One region of the Bacillus sp. AFS031507 genome, then DNA from elsewhere that is predicted to be linked to it. Evidence: riboswitches for the same ligand, from Rfam matches in the RefSeq annotation. Region 1 holds a riboswitch; each other region holds the start of a gene.
The links. Region 1 has a riboswitch for cobalamin ahead of COE25_RS06720 ((2Fe-2S) ferredoxin domain-containing protein). Riboswitches for the same ligand answer to the same signal wherever they lie in the genome.
Positions count from the first base shown of each region.

Region 2: another riboswitch for cobalamin. It lies ahead of metE (5-methyltetrahydropteroyltriglutamate--homocysteine S-methyltransferase); the one in region 1 lies ahead of COE25_RS06720 ((2Fe-2S) ferredoxin domain-containing protein).
Region 3: another riboswitch for cobalamin. It lies ahead of COE25_RS22335 (ribonucleoside-diphosphate reductase subunit alpha); the one in region 1 lies ahead of COE25_RS06720 ((2Fe-2S) ferredoxin domain-containing protein).

Region 1 covers NZ_NUOW01000004.1:13,561-18,848, forward strand. Annotated here, with positions in the region: gene cobK (precorrin-6A reductase) at 1-335, opposite strand, end outside; gene COE25_RS06710 (sirohydrochlorin chelatase) at 332-1,264, opposite strand; gene cobJ (precorrin-3B C(17)-methyltransferase) at 1,328-2,953, opposite strand; gene COE25_RS06720 ((2Fe-2S) ferredoxin domain-containing protein) at 3,007-3,390, opposite strand; cobalamin riboswitch at 3,518-3,694, opposite strand; cobalamin riboswitch at 3,872-4,060, opposite strand; gene COE25_RS06725 (VCBS repeat-containing protein) at 4,598-5,288, opposite strand, start outside.
Region 2 covers NZ_NUOW01000036.1:106,636-111,923, forward strand. Annotated here, with positions in the region: partial or broken gene garD (galactarate dehydratase) at 1-553, opposite strand, end outside; gene COE25_RS25715 (SET domain-containing protein) at 888-1,253, shown strand; gene metE (5-methyltetrahydropteroyltriglutamate--homocysteine S-methyltransferase) at 1,621-3,912, opposite strand; cobalamin riboswitch at 4,296-4,476, opposite strand; gene COE25_RS25725 (VOC family protein) at 4,572-4,967, opposite strand.
Region 3 covers NZ_NUOW01000025.1:201,593-206,880, forward strand. Annotated here, with positions in the region: gene COE25_RS22325 (bifunctional metallophosphatase/5'-nucleotidase) at 1-1,557, shown strand, start outside; gene COE25_RS22330 (hypothetical protein) at 1,624-3,306, opposite strand; cobalamin riboswitch at 3,473-3,674, shown strand; gene COE25_RS22335 (ribonucleoside-diphosphate reductase subunit alpha) at 3,811-5,288, shown strand, end outside.

The DNA.
Region 1 (5,288 bases):
TCGACCACTATCATGTTGTCATATTGAAAAGTTTGTGACTCCCGTTCATACCGGATATAGGGGATTCCCGCCGTTTGGGCCGCCTTGATTGCGTTTTTCGAAGCTTCTTCCGCAAATGGATGACTTGCATCGACAACCGCTAGAATCCCTTTTGTTTCAATCAACCCCACCATGTCTTCATCCGTTAATCTTCCTACTTGAACAGGTATCCCTGACTCCCTTAATTCAACCGCTGCATTTTCTGTGACAACGGAGGCCAAGAGATCGAAGCCCTCCTTTTTTATTTCTAAAGCAAGGGCTCGTGCATCACTTGTACCGGCTAATACGAAAATCATCCTCTATCTCCTGCCTTTTGCTCTGCATGTTCGTGATCATGGTGATGGTCATGGGCATGGTCGTGATGGTGATGGTCATGGCCGTGATGATCATGGTCATGATCATGGTGGTGGTGATGATCGATATGTTCCATCACATTGAGACGGTATTGGCAGGTATCGCAGTTCATCTTCACCTCATCACGGAGGGCTTCTTCCACCCGATCGATTAAAATCGTCTGTAATTTTGGATGATAACCAAAATAGTCAGCCAACTGAAATTCAACCGTGGAATATTGATTTTGAATAGGAACCATCATATCTTCTAACCGTTTAATCAGGATACCGGTGAATAGAAAGTAAGGCAGGATTACCACTTTTTTTGCTCCAAGCTTAATACAGCGCTCAATCCCTTCGTTCACAAGGGGATTGGTCACCCCCATAAAGGCAGGTTCGACGATTTTATAGTTTGTTTTTTCCCATAGTAATCTAGCAATTTTATATAAATCGCTATTCGCATCGGGATCGCTTCCGCCCCGTCCTAACAAAAGGACAGCCGTATCGTCTTCGATGGATTCTAAATTCTCGCCAATTTCCATTAATCTCGTTTTTAGAATTTCAAATGTTTCCTCATGAACTCCGATTGGCCGGCCATAAGTAAATTGAACAAGTGGATATTTATTCTTCGCCTCATCAATCGCTGCTGGAATATGAATTTTGGAGTGTCCTGCCTGTAAGAGCATGATTGGAATCACGACAATATGGTCGGCCCCTTTTTCCACACACAGATCGATTCCTTGATTAACGGTTGGTCGTTCAAATTCTAAAAAGCACGTCTCCACCAGGAAAGAATCGTCCCAAGTCTTTCTCATCTCACGGATGAACTCGCGAACCTGCTGATTTCCCTCTTGATCTCTGCTCCCATGCCCCACAAATAAAATTGCTTTCAAAATATTTCCTCCCCTTTGTTTGTAAATGCCTAACCTGCCAATTGACCGCTAGACGTCTCCCCTTTACTCCCCGCAAACAGCCGCTTCGATTTTAAGGTTTGGTGTGATATCCTGGTACACAAAACCTTGAACCTCTTTGACCCGTTTAAAAAATTTATAGAAACGTTCATTTGGATAGCCCTTTTGTTTGTACTCTTGAACAATCCCCTCTATGACCCCGACAATTTGGTCCGGTGCGATTCCTTCCTCTACGATTTGGCCGGGATGTGCCGATCTTCCGGCTACCTTTGCCCCTAGAAATAAATCAAACGCTCCTTTTCGGTAAACAATGCCAATATCCTCTTTTACAGCTCCGTAGCAGGCCATACCGCAGCCATTTACACCCAGTTTTAATTCCTTAGGAAGTTCCATTCCGCCAAGCTTTTCATGTAGTTCCTCTGCATATGGAATGGAATCCTTCTTTTCTCCGTCACAAAAATCACAGGCTTTTACGGTTAATACGTCGCCAACAGGAGCAATCAAAAAGTTAGCCGCCGTTAGTTTTTCAACAATCTCATCAGGCTTAGAGGTTAAAATTTGCAGCTTCATAAAATGGTCTTGTGTGTATTCCATGACACCTTCTTCTCCGACAAGTTGGGAAAGAATGACCATCTGATTCGCGGTAAATTTTTTATTGGCGACACCAGGGCTGACCGCTACCTCCAAAATAGATTGAAAGTCTTGCTTCACCAATAAACCTTTGGTTAGGCCATCGTTCTCACCAAGGATCATTTGCAAGGCTTCCTCAGCCAGCTCTCTTGGCGACTCTTTCACTGAGGTTGGGGTGACTAGTTTTTTGTTCACCGGTGTTACTTCTTCCGTTTGCTCCAGTGCCCATGGTTCGGCTTCCTTTTGCAAACGCTGATGCGGTTTCAACGGCTGTATTGCCTGATTTAATGTATACTTCCGCTGATAACCGCGCGGAGTGATGATCAAGCCGTCGTAGAAAAATGTGGAGGAGTTTCCAATTAAAACGGTGGTTAACATACCAATTTCATGTTCGAGCATCTCTTTTAAATTGGTTAAGACGATCTTTTGACTATCACGGTAAGCACTCTTTACCAATCCTACAGGGGTTTCTGGTGAGCGATATTTTAGTAGAATTTTTTGAGCTTCCATGATCTGCCGTGTTCTTCTCCCGCTTTTTGGATTATATAAAGCAATCACAAAATCAGCTTGAGCGGCCGCTTCGATTCGTTTCTCGATTATGCTCCAAGGTGTCAAATGGTCACTTAAGCTGATCGTACAGGCATCATGCATGACCGGCGCGCCTAATAAAGCAGCACAGGAGTTGATGGCAGAAATACCAGGGACCACCTCCACTTCTACCCCTGAGTCTTTTTTCCAGCCTTTTTCGATTAGCACTTCGTAAACCAGTCCTGCCATTCCATATACACCGGCATCACCGCTCGAAATGACGGCTACCGTGTAACCGAGTTCGGCCTGTTTCACTGCCTCCTGGGCCCGGCTCACTTCTTCTGTCATTCCTGTGCTGATGATTTGTTTTCCAGCTATTAATCCCTTGATTAAATCAACGTAGGTTTTGTAGCCGATGATGATATCACTTTCTTCGATGGCTTCTTTTGCCCGTCCGGTGATATGTTTTTCATCACCAGGGCCAAAACCAATAACCAATAATTTGCCTTTCACACTATTACGCCACCTTCCAAAATTTCAAACTAGAATCCAGCTACTATCCGCTGTTAAATCTTTTCTTTAACAGCTTTTTGTACTCCTGCAATGCATTCCGACCCTTCTGGCTGTATGAATCCTTCTTCGGAATATTGATAAATCGCATGCTCCTGAGGGCAATGACCTTCCGCCAGATGACGCTTTACAATCGTAGTTCCCACTTCTGGGGTTACGTTTTTATACCAAGTTCCTGACGGATAGACGATGGCAACAGGTGCATCCTTACATCTCCCATTGCATCTTGTTCTTGTTGTATGTATCAGTGAATCTAAGTTTAAATTGGTGATTTCATTCCGAATTGCTTGTGTCGCTTCCTCCCCACCCTTTCTCATACAGCTGCTGCCGTTGCAAATGAAAACATGGTGTTTCGTCCCTTGTAAATTCCAAGTAGTCATGTCACACTCTCCTTTTCGTTTTTTACGTAAAAAAAGCACCCCTATGGACATAGGGGTGCAGAATATATACACACAAAAAAATAGCTGTGTATGTTCAGCACTTCTACCTATGTTCCCGTAGGTTGATTGAAGTTATTAGGTAAAGGCAGGTCTCCTGACTTAGGTTCATCATCCATTGCGTCTTCCCGAATTCCTTCAGTGACATCTGCAATAAACTCCCCATACAGTGGCGGGTACCGTGACGGATTTAATCCGTACTTCCCTATTAAGCACATATTCGTGCACCTATCCTAATCTATTCAATTGTTAAAAAGGCTTGTTCCTTCTAAAGCTAAACTATGAGAATTAAAAATGATTTAGAATCATCAAAACGAAAAAATCCGTTCAACATTAGTTGAACGGATAAAACGTCAGCACAAAGAAAGTTAATAAATAATCCTTTTTGTCCAAACGTTCCATCTTCTCAACCCCCGAAGAAATCGAAACATTAAAAGTTAAGACAGGTCTCCTGACTTGTGTTTCTTCCTACTTTAGACCCTTCCCGAATCGTCAATAAATAAACGGTCCAGTGGTTTGTCTATTTCGTCCACACTTACAGTTGCGGGGACAGTTCTGGCCTTTCACCAGATTCCCTATTAAGCCCTAAGGCATCTTAACTAATTGTTAACAAATTCATATGTAATTTTAAGAGATAATAATTATACTAGTCTAACAAATAGAATATTTCAAGTGCTTTTTTTATTCCCTTATATTATTTTCGGGGATCGGCATAGCTATCGGATTGGTGGATACCTACAACAACTTCTTTATCCCCATTCCCTATTTAAATGCCCTATTAGTTATTATTAATCTTGGTGAAAGGAATCGGTAAATGATGAAAGAAAACCTAATTATGACTTTATCAATCGACACCTTTTAACAAATATGATTGATAATATAGATGTGGTAATTCCCTACCTTAAATTTCCAATCGAGTGATGAATGAGGTTCGGAAACTTCAACCTCAGCTGATCGGAAGTAGAGTATTCCTATGGCACGATAAAACGATGGTTTAAAATAAAAAAGTTTATATACCGTTCTTGTTACAAAAGGGTGTCCCTATTTTTAAGGACACCCTAGCTAATTTTGGATTAACAATTATTCCATTAGACCTCTTATGTTAAGTAAAAAAAATTTGGTTCATTTCTATTATAAAAAGGTCCAATTGTTACATCTCCCCACCAAAGGTGGCCACCGTCTGTCTATCAGGAACAAACGCCTGACCATTCCATTTCAATACAGTTTGTACATATCCCAGACTGTCCGCATTATACCTGCCAGCTATCCTTTGATACGCTTCGAGTTCATATCTATTATCCCTGTTAAAATCAATCGGGTATAAACCAGACAAGGGATTCACCCACCCATTAATAGGAGCCTTTAATATACCTTGGGGGTTATAGATTTCCGATAAATATTCCTTCCCCTTATAAGTAAGGTCAAGAATATACTTTTCTCTGAGATGATAACTGATTACCTTTGCTTTGTATTGATTTTCATATGTCACATCGTACCTATAGGAATCATTGAATGCATCCGAATCAAATATTTGCCTTATTTGACCGTTCATATAAGAAAAGATATACGCATAAACCGTGCCGGCGCTTCCTCCGGTGTCAATAACCACTAAAATATCTTCCCCCTTGTTGCCTGTCAAATCACCTAGAAAAAGTGTGGGGTTGTATCCTGAGTTATTTTTAAAATGGATGTGATCATAGTGATGTGTTCTCCCATTTTGGACAACCAAAGTGATATCTTTCCAAAATGGACTATCAGGAGTTTTATATGCCGTAAGATAAACATTATCCTTTATTCCGTCTCCGTCAATATCACCCCTCTTTACCGTTAAAACTGTTGGA
Region 2 (5,288 bases), on a different contig from region 1:
ATCGGGGGAATTAATCGCCACGCCACAGCCATAGCTATGATTGAGAGCGACGACATCGTCTACATTTGGATATTTTGGTAAAAGTTCATTATTAATCCGCTTAACCGCAAATTCCACCACTCCTACGACACATTGTACACTTGTTGAAATTCCAAGAATGTTTTTGTACCTACCGTGCCGTTCGAATTCCGATACCCTTCAAATGTATATCCCTCTAGCGGCGGCAAAGGCTGTGACGCTTGCTCAGGTGCTAATAGTTCGTCCAGCTCGGGTGCACTTGGCAAATCAACCATGGTTTCATTGACCCAGCTTCCTTTTTTTACAGGATTTTTAACATAACCGATGATGTGGCCATAACGAATAATCGCATCCCCACACTTTAAATCCGTAAGTGTTACTTTATGACCTTGAGGTACTCGCTCATTCAGTTTTAGTCCATCTAAAAAATTGCCCCCTCAGGCAATCCCCCAGTGTTGACAATGATCGCTACATTATCATCAGGGTCCACTTTAATATATAAGGGCTTTTCAATCTCAGTTACGTTCAAAGACATGATCCAGGCTCCTTACTAATAGATTAATAGCTTTCCTCATAGCTTTTGAAAAACTATTCGTTATCACCTATATTGTAAACCTGTTAGAAAAATTAACCATTAGTCAATTAAATAATTATTATGATAATTTTTTTGGACAATTGCACAACTAACATCTTGGTAAGCCCCTTACAAAAATAAGTTCACTAAGCCAGGTTAGTCTCAACACTAACTTGGTTTTTTTCCGCTATCAACAGACTTCTACCTAATTGACCCATACCAAACACCTCCCTTTTTCATACCTTAATAAAAAAACTGCAACTGAGATGTGTATAAAATGGAGGTAAACAGAACTATGTTGGAGGTAAGGCAATCTCAATACGGGAGAGGAATCTTTGCTACACGGGATATTAAGAAGGATGAGCTTTTAGAGGTGTCACCCGTCATTATCTTCCCTAAAGAAGAGTTTAAGTATTTGGAAAAAACAACCTTGATCGATTATGTATTCTGGTGGGGAAAAGATTTCGATGAATGTGCGTTAGCCTTAGGAATTGGGTCGCTCTTTAATCATTCCCGCACACCTAATGCCATTTTCAAAAGGAAATTAAAAAAAGGTACAATCAATTTTTATGCTTATACCGACATTAAAGAAGGAGAGGAAATCCAGATCAATTACAATGGTGACCCAGATGACAAAACAAGATTATGGTTTGAGAAATAAAGACAAATGAAACTCGAAATATGAGCCCAGTCGTTAGAATGGGCTCGCATATTTGTTGACTATTCCAATCATCATTTCTTGTTTTACTTTAAGCCATTTGTTTTTTCATGATTAATAATCTCGATAAAAAATATAATTTTCGGTTATTATTTTGGGGTACTTTGAGTAGTAGCCGCCGTATGCAGGTTAGCATTTTTTAGAGTCAAACCAAAACCTTCTGTAATCTGAATTAATTTATCACGTGCTTCATACACATTCATATTTCCGACAAAATCTGTAAGCCTGATAACTGGATAGTAATTCCCAATTAACCAAAGAGCCTTTCCAAAAATGGAAAAGGCCCTTAATTTAATTGTTAAGATTAGATTTAAACAGTTTGTTGTTGCTGTTGGCGTAGGTTTCGTGCGGCTGACACCATATTTTTTAGCGATGCAATGGTTTCTTCTTCATGACGTGTTTTTAAACCACAATCTGGATTCACCCAGAACTGTTCTTTTGAAATAATTTCTAAACTATCGTTTAAAATCGCTTTGATTTCTTCTAGACTTGGTACACGTGGACTATGAATATCATACACTCCTAAACCAATACCAAGTTCATATGGATTTTTTTTAAGAGATTGAATCAACTCCCCATGACTTCTAGACGTTTCGATTGAAATCACATCTGCGTCAAGGGCACGAATCGGCTCAATAAAGTCATTAAACTCGCAATAGCACATATGTGTATGGATTTGTGTTTCATTTTTCACACTAGAAGTTGCTAACTTAAAGGCATTTACCCCCCATGCTAAATACTCAGCCCATTTTTCTTTGCGTAATGGCAGTCCTTCACGTAATGCCGGTTCATCCACTTGAATAATGGCAATGCCTGCATCTTCTAACGCTGCAATCTCTTCTCTTAGTGCTAAGGCCAGTTGGTTGGCTACTTGTTCACGTGAAATATCATCGCGGACAAAAGACCAATTTAAGATTGTGATAGGACCTGTTAACATCCCTTTCACATACTTAGACGTTAATTGCTGTGCCGCTTCTACTTCCTTCACGGTCATTGGGGCTGTCCACTCGACGTCACCATAAATAATTGGTGGTTTTACACAACGTGAACCATAGGATACAACCCACGCTTTTTCTGTAAAGGCAAAACCTTCTAGCTTTTCTCCAAAGTACTCAACCATATCCGTCCGCTCAAATTCACCATGCACTAAAACATCCAATCCTATTTCTTCTTGAATTTGAATCCAACGAGCTGTTTCATTTTTTAGAAACGCTGCATACTCAGCGTCTGTAATTTCCTTTTTACGCCATGCTGTACGTGTCCGTTTTACTTGAACTGACTGAGGGAAGCTGCCAATGGTTGTGGTTGGATAATCTGGTAAATCTAATGCCTTTTTCTGCAAAGGCTGACGTTCTTTAAACGTCATTGAACGAGCAAAATCCTCTTGTGTTACTTGTAATACTAGCTCTTTCACACGTGCATTTTTCCTTGCCTTATGCTGTACTAATGCTTCAGTTGCTATCATACTTTGTGAAACGCTCTTATTTCCTGTCCAAGCCTCGTCACGTACGTAAGATGCGATATGTGATAACTCAATTATTTTCTCATCGGCAAATGACAAAGCATTTGTCAGTATGGCATCCAGCTTTGTTTCTGCCTTCGTCGTCACAGGTACATGCTGTAAACTACATGAAGACTGAATCCAAGCTTCTTTTACACCGCTTAATAATAAAACAGCTTTTGTATTGAATGCTTTTTCAGCCAAATTTGCCCGCCAAATATCCCGTCCATTTACGATACCAATTCCTAATACTTTGTCTTGTGGGAACCCGTTTTTTCGAAGTGAAGCCATATTCTCTTCGGAACCATGAATGAAATCAAGACCAATCCCTGCAACAGGTAATTGAGACAGCTCTTCATACGCTGATAGTCCTTCAAAATAGGTTTGCAACATGATTTGTGCAGCCGGTACTTCTTCTGCTAACTGTTTGTAAATTTCTTGCACTAGTTTTACATCATCTGCTGTTAGTGAAAGGGTTAGTGCTGGTTCTTCCACTTGAATCCACTTTGCCCCAGCATCTACAAGTTGCTGCAATACTTGAGCATATAACGGTAAGAGTTTTAAAATAAACAATGCTTTCGATTTAGCATCGTATCCTTTCGCTAAGCTAACAAAAGTAAAAGGACCGATCATTGTAGGCTTTGTAATAAGACCTAATTCCTCTTTGGCTTCTACAAAATAATCTAAAATGTAGTTCTTCGTTAATTGTAATGACTTGCCTTCATACTCGGGCACGATGTAGTGATAGTTGGTGTTAAACCACTTTGTCATCTCACAAGCCACAACATGGCTTGCCCCACGGGCCATTTCGTAATAAGTGGTTAGATCGACTTCATCACCTGTCCACTTATAACGATTTGGAACCATACCGAACATTGCCGCATGGTCAAGCATACGGTCATAAAGGGTAAAATCCCCAACTGTTAGTAACTCTAAGTCTAATGATTGCTGGCGCTTCAAATTATTCAAACGATTCGTTTTCATCTCGAAAATAAATTGCTCCTCTGATATCGCACCCTTCCAAAAAGATTCTATACAACGTTTCCACTCCCGATTATCACCAATGTACGGGTAACCAATGGCAGTACTAACTAAATTCATATTTCATTCCTCCTTATTTAAATTTACATATTCCCAAGTAGAACAAAGGCGCAAGCGCCCGTTTAGCTGCGTATGGACTGGAGCGCTCCAACTGAGATAAAGGAAACACGGAGAGCGTAGCGCATTCGTGCTTGACCTATCGTAGGGCGGAGAGCGAAGTCCACTAGCAGTTGGGCGCTGGAGCTGGATTCAGAGAACTAGTTCACGTTATCCAAAATAAATGATTTGATAATCTCCTATACAACAAAAAAGCCATCTCCACAAAATGGAAATGGCTCTACAATCAAGTTTAAGTTTTGCTAAAAAAATATGCATAAACATAGCTACTCATAACTCGTTTGTCGTACAAAAGAATGTCACCACCTATTTCCACGTAGGTATTTGGTGTGTACTGGAAATTGGCAGGTCTCCTGGCTTATCATCATTGCTCCTCACACCTTCCCATCCTAAGACAGTGGTATTTGTGATTCACTCCGATTTACAGTTGCGGGACAGCGACGGAATTACACCGTTCTTCCCTTTTAAGCCAAGCCTTAGCTTGGCACCAATTCTTACACGATATGTAATTTTCACTAACTATAGCATATTAATAATATGAAGTACATAATTTTCTGAAAAGTAGTCAGTATGATGAGAGTTCTCTCACTCACCTTAGGATTCTATTTTGCATTCGCATCGGGTTGATGAATTCCGAATATATTGCCTTCGGTATCAATATAGTATCCCTGCCACGCCATTCCAGGCAGGGCATATTTGGCCATTGCGACCTTGCCGCCATTCTCAATAATTTTAGCTTCCGTTACATCGTAATTTTCCACTCCCATTGTACAAGCAAATGCATTCAAAGCTTGGTTTGCTTCCGGTGGAGCACTTTGCCGCTGCATCAAAGCACCATTGATCCCAAGTTCATTCTCATCGCCAGTCACTGCTCCAAAGTAAGGCATTCCTGCATACTCACTCCAATCTTGAAATGACCATCCGAATACCTCTCCATAAAACTTCTTTGCCCGTTCCATGTCATTGACATGAATTTCGAAATGAACTAATCTTCCCATGATTGCCTCCTAATTAAAAAAGTAATTATATTCGCTTCTAGCAAGTTAGTACTTATGTATATCTTGGGGTTATGATGCATTATCTTATGTTAGCAAAACTAAGGATGAAGCCAACTTTTCAATTTGAGCCAAAGCCTAATATATTTCCTCTTTATTATAGGATAATTGTTGGAATATATTCAATTTTTATAAAGATTAAATATTTTTACTTATTGTAAAAAAATATTTATTATGGCTAGACACCTTAGAATGGTTAGATGGAATGCAAATTGTTACATATGAAGGTAATTACTACTATAGAGTTATATGGATACGGAGCGA
Region 3 (5,288 bases), on a different contig from region 1:
CATAAATCCAACCGTCCAGAAACGGTCAATCCCAAAAAGGGAAAGCCACCGGCCGCAAATATTCGTTTCATTCAGGTCCAACTATTAGGGATTAATGACTTGCATGGCCAATTAAATGTGACTCGGAAAGTAAATGGGAAACCGGTTGGTCGAGTGGATTATTTAGCAGCCTATTTAAAACAGCGTGAGGCTGAAAATAAAAATACTCTATTGGTGCAAGATGGAGACATGGTGGGAGCCAGCCCCCCTGTGTCGGCCCTTTTACAAGATGAACCAACTATCGAGATCTTGAATAAATTGGGTTTTGATATTGGTACAGTTGGTAATCATGAATTTGATGAAGGCTTAACGGAACTGATGCGCCTCATAAAAGGGGGAACACATCCGAAAACAGGCAATTTTGCAGGTTCAAACTTCCCATGGATTGTTGCCAATGTGGTCAATGAGAAAACAGGAAAAACGATTCTGCCTCCTTATCAAGTGATCAAAGTAAATGGGATGCCCATTGGTTTTATCGGTGTGGTAACTACTGAGACTCCAAAGCTTGTTTTGCCTAGCGGTGTGGCAGGATTAAAATTCACCGATGAAGTAGAAGCAATTAATCAGAATGTAGCGGATTTGAAAAAACAAGGGGTAAAATCGATTGTCGTTTTAGCACATAACCCTGGTACATCAGGTCCAAACGGAGAAAATCCAAAAGGGCAACTTGTCGATATCGCAAACCGGGTCGACGATGAAGTGGATATCATCTTCGGCGGCCATAATCATGCCTATATGAACGCAACGATTGACAATAAACTAGTTGTTCAATCCTATTCCTATGGAACTGCTTTCTCTGATGTTGATCTTGAGATAGATCCTAAAACAAAGGATATTGTCTCAAAAAGAGCTGAGATTGTAACTACCTTTCAAGAAGGAATCGAGCCCGATCCGGAAATAAAGAAAATGATAGAAGGCTATGAATCAAAAATAGAACCGATTGTTAATCGAGTTGTTGGCTCTTCATCTGAAAGTCTGACGGCAAAGCAAAATGAAAATGGTGAGTCAGTGCTTGGCGATTTCATTGCGGATGCACAAAGGAAAGCGTTGAATACCGAATTAGCCTTTATGAATCCTGGCGGTATTCGAGCCGATATTGACCCTGGCGATATCACTTGGGGAGAAATTTACACAGTTCAGCCCTTTAATAATGATCTTGTCAAAATGTCGATGACGGGACAGCAAATCCGTGAATTGCTCAACCAGCAGTGGGGGGCAACAAAAACGAACATGCTGCAGATTTCTGGCTTAAGCTATACTTGGGATCCAAATAAACCAGCAGGGCAAAGGGTAGTGAGCACCAAGCTTCCAGATGGCACGGAAATGGATCCTAATAAATCCTATTCTGTGACAGCGAATATTTTTCTTTCTGGAGGCGGAGATGGATTTACTGTATTTACTCAAGCTAAAAACAAAGAAGTCGGACCCGTTGACCTTGATGCATTAGTTAACTTCAGTAAAGCCCAGCCAAAACCGTTCACTTATGGCATTCAAAATAGAATACAAAGGGTTCAGTGACAAACTTGGTGTTTTAAAAAATGGGTGTCAGGCACTAATTAGTGCCTGACACCCATTTTTGTTTCCCTATTGTAATGCATCTATTACTAACTCTTTTGCCGGCAGGAAGTCTCCGCCAGTGTCCAAGTAGCGAACGGTTACTTTATCTCCTTCTTTTAAGTAGATAGCTAGCGGGACTCTTTCCGAAGAGATGATAAAGTTTTGGCGATTGTCTAATAAAAAAGAAACAATGGTGAAATCTTCTCTTTGTTCTTTATAGACTCTCACCACTGTTCCGCTGATTTGCTTTTCATCCGCTTTAGAACTGCCGTCTACAGTGCCCTTGCCTCTTTGTAGGGCTGTTTTATATTGTTTTAGGGCCTCATTTGGAGTATTGGCGTACACAGAAATTTCTGGATTAGCTGCAGAGACGATAAAGTAATTTTGCAGAAAACCGTTCGAATCCAATACAGACGTTAACCAGCTTGCTTCTCCGTAAAAATTGTAAAGAATCGGCATTTGCCCATGCCATTTCTTTTCAATAAATTTCTTCTCAATGATCTGTAAGGCACCCTGTGAATCCATATAAGATTGCTCTGGATTTCCGGTATAGTAAGTTGCTTTTCCCGTCCTTGAGTTAGTTAACGAGTAACCAAGCATAGAATCTACGCCTTCTTTAGGACTTGTGAAATCAGTAAAATAATACATCTTTCCATTTTCATCAAAGATCGGACTTACATTTGACTCAGTTCCTTCATCAGATGGGAGTTTCACGTCAGATTTTCCGAATTTACTATTCCAAAATCCATGGACGAGGTTCCCATAATAGCTGTTTTGCAGACTAACTGCCTCAGGTGAGACCGCGCCATCAATAAATTCGGGGACATTTGAAATATGATAATCTTTCATTGCGCCACTCTTAGAATCAACTACGACTAGCCCTTTGGCCGTAAATCCATTTCGGGCTGAAATAAATTCACCATAAGTACGGATGTAAAAAGGTTTTCCTTCTTCGTTAATTTCTAATTGAACATCTCCGTAGAAAATCTTCTTGGGATATTGCATGCGAATATGCCGCTCGATTTGTCTATTAAAATAAGAGGAAGGGGTATAAACCATTTCGGCCTTAATAAATTTTGGATTAGCGCTAGAATCCGTTGCACTTAATGAAAAGTAACCAGGAGTTCTTTCACCTTTCCACCATTTAAAAAATCCAGAAAATTCAACGGGAGCAATATATACATAATCACCGTTCAGTTTTTGAATCTGAAGATTTCCAAGCTCAAAGTAGCTTGTGTTCGGTACTTGCCCAAAAGCCTTTTTCATTTTGTTACGTGCAAACTGCGGTGGAACGCTAGCTGGTGTTTCCTTCTCATCAAAGGTCTGAATCTCTACCTTTGCATCCATCTTTGCTACTTGATATTTTTCATCGGCATTAAAAATGAAGGCGGTTAAGAAATAAATTCCTAGACCTAGACTTGCTAGAAAGAGAAGTCCTTTAATCTTTCTTTCTGTGCCTTTGGCAAGAACTGCTCCGCCTACAGTTAGGAAGATTGCTAACGGCCATAAAGAAGTGAAGTTTCTATCAAAATTACTAAAATAAAAGAATGAAAACACTGGAAGCATAAGAAAAACCATAACAGCAATGAAGACGCCGATTTTTTGTTTTTTATCAACTTTTTTATTTGCCTCTTCATGTTTAAAAATGGGTATTAAAACAAGTGCTGAAGCTATTCCAATGATCATCGTAAATAGAAAAATGTTCCCCATAAAATTGCCCCTTTTCACCTTGGACTTTCTTAATATACGGAAACTAAACCAGATAGGTTTCATTTTTATTTAATAATAGACTTGAATTATTTTGGTGACTATACTATTATTTAAATTAATTGATTCACTATATATTGTTTCAATAAATAATAATCAAACTATATATTGTGTTAGCCTTAAGAGACGATGCCATTGTGGCTTAATAGGGAATCTGGTGTAAATCCAGAACTGCCCCCGCAACTGTAAATGCTGACGAAATGAGCAAACCACTGTATAAGAAATGTCTAATATATTAGGCAATTATATGGGAAGGGTTCAAAGTAGGATGAAGCATGAGTCAGGAGACCTGTCTTTCTTAAGTTGTTTCAACTTCTTCGGGGATTGAGAAGATGAACGGTGGCGACAGGAGGCATTGGATACTTTTATTTTAGTCCTTTTGTAGTGTTATCGTTTCATCCGCTCAATTCCCCTTGAGCGGATTTTTTTATTATAGGGGGAAATGAAATGGTAACAAAGGAGCTTCAAGTTGATTTCAATTATGTTTTAGAATCTATTAATCAAGTTACAGAAAAATATCAGATGGATACAACTGAGCTTAAAAACCGTATAAGCGAACTGGAAGTAACAGAGGTGGAAGCAAACCAACAAGCTTTAGTCTATGCAATAAATCAAGTTGCAATGGACCAACCGAATTGGACATTTGTCGCTGCCCGTTTATATCTGAATGAATTATATGGAAAATCTGCAAAAAGTCGATGCTATAATCGTTCTTTAAAATATGGAGACTTTTATAGATTAATAAAAGAATTGACTGATAAAGGTATATATTCTAATGATCTCCTAAGTTTATATAGTAAAGATGAAATCGATCAACTAGCAAAAGAGATAAATCCAGATAAAGATTTATTATTTAATTACATAGGGTTATTTTTACTAGCGGATCGTTATCTTGCTCAAGATCATAATAGAAACGTATATGAACTCCCGCAGGAGCGGTTCATGGTTATTGCCATGACGATTATGAAGGATGAAAAGGAGTCCATCCGCTTACAGCTTGTAAAGGAAGCATATTGGGCACTAAGTAATTTATTTATGACAGTTGCTACCCCTACTTTAGCGAATGCGGGCAAAAGCTTTGGGCAGCTTTCCTCCTGCTTTATTGATACAGTAGACGATTCCCTTGATAGCATTTATTTAAATAATTGGGATATTGCTCGGCTAAGTAAGGATGGCGGAGGTATTGGGATCTATTATGGTAAAATTCGTGCCCTAGGTTCCGATATTAAGAAATTTAAAGGAAACTCCTCTGGAATTGTACCATGGATTAAATTGCTAAATAATACAGCTGTCAGTGTCGATCAGTTAGGTCAACGGCAAGGTGCCATTGCTGTTTATCTAGATTTGTTTCATAAAGATATCATGAACGGATTTCTCGATTTGAAAACCAATAATGGAGATGAACGTCGTAAAGCCCATGACATTTTCACGGGTGTCACCATACCAGACCTATTTATGAAAAAATTAGAAGAGAAAGATGAGGATGGAAGAAGTATCGGGCAGTGGCATACATTTTGTCCCCATCAAGTAAAACAATTTATGGGCTGGAAGGATGAAAAAGGGAACCTTCTCGGACTTGAGGATTTTTATGATGAAACGGATGTTAAATACTTTACCGAGAAATATGAAGAGGCCGCAGGTAACCAGCTTCTTCCTCGTAAAACCTACCGTGCAATGGATATTATGACACGAATAATGGTTGCTCAATTAGAAACAGGAACACCATACATGTTCTATCGTGATGAAGTAAACAGGCAAAATCCAAATAAGCATGTATTAGGCAAGGGCCGTACAACTATTTTCTGCAGTAACCTATGTACAGAAATTGCTCAAAATATGTCAGCTACGACCATAGTTAACGAATACCAAAATGAAGATGGCAATCTCGTGATTGTTCGTAAACCAGGTGATTTCGTTGTTTGTAA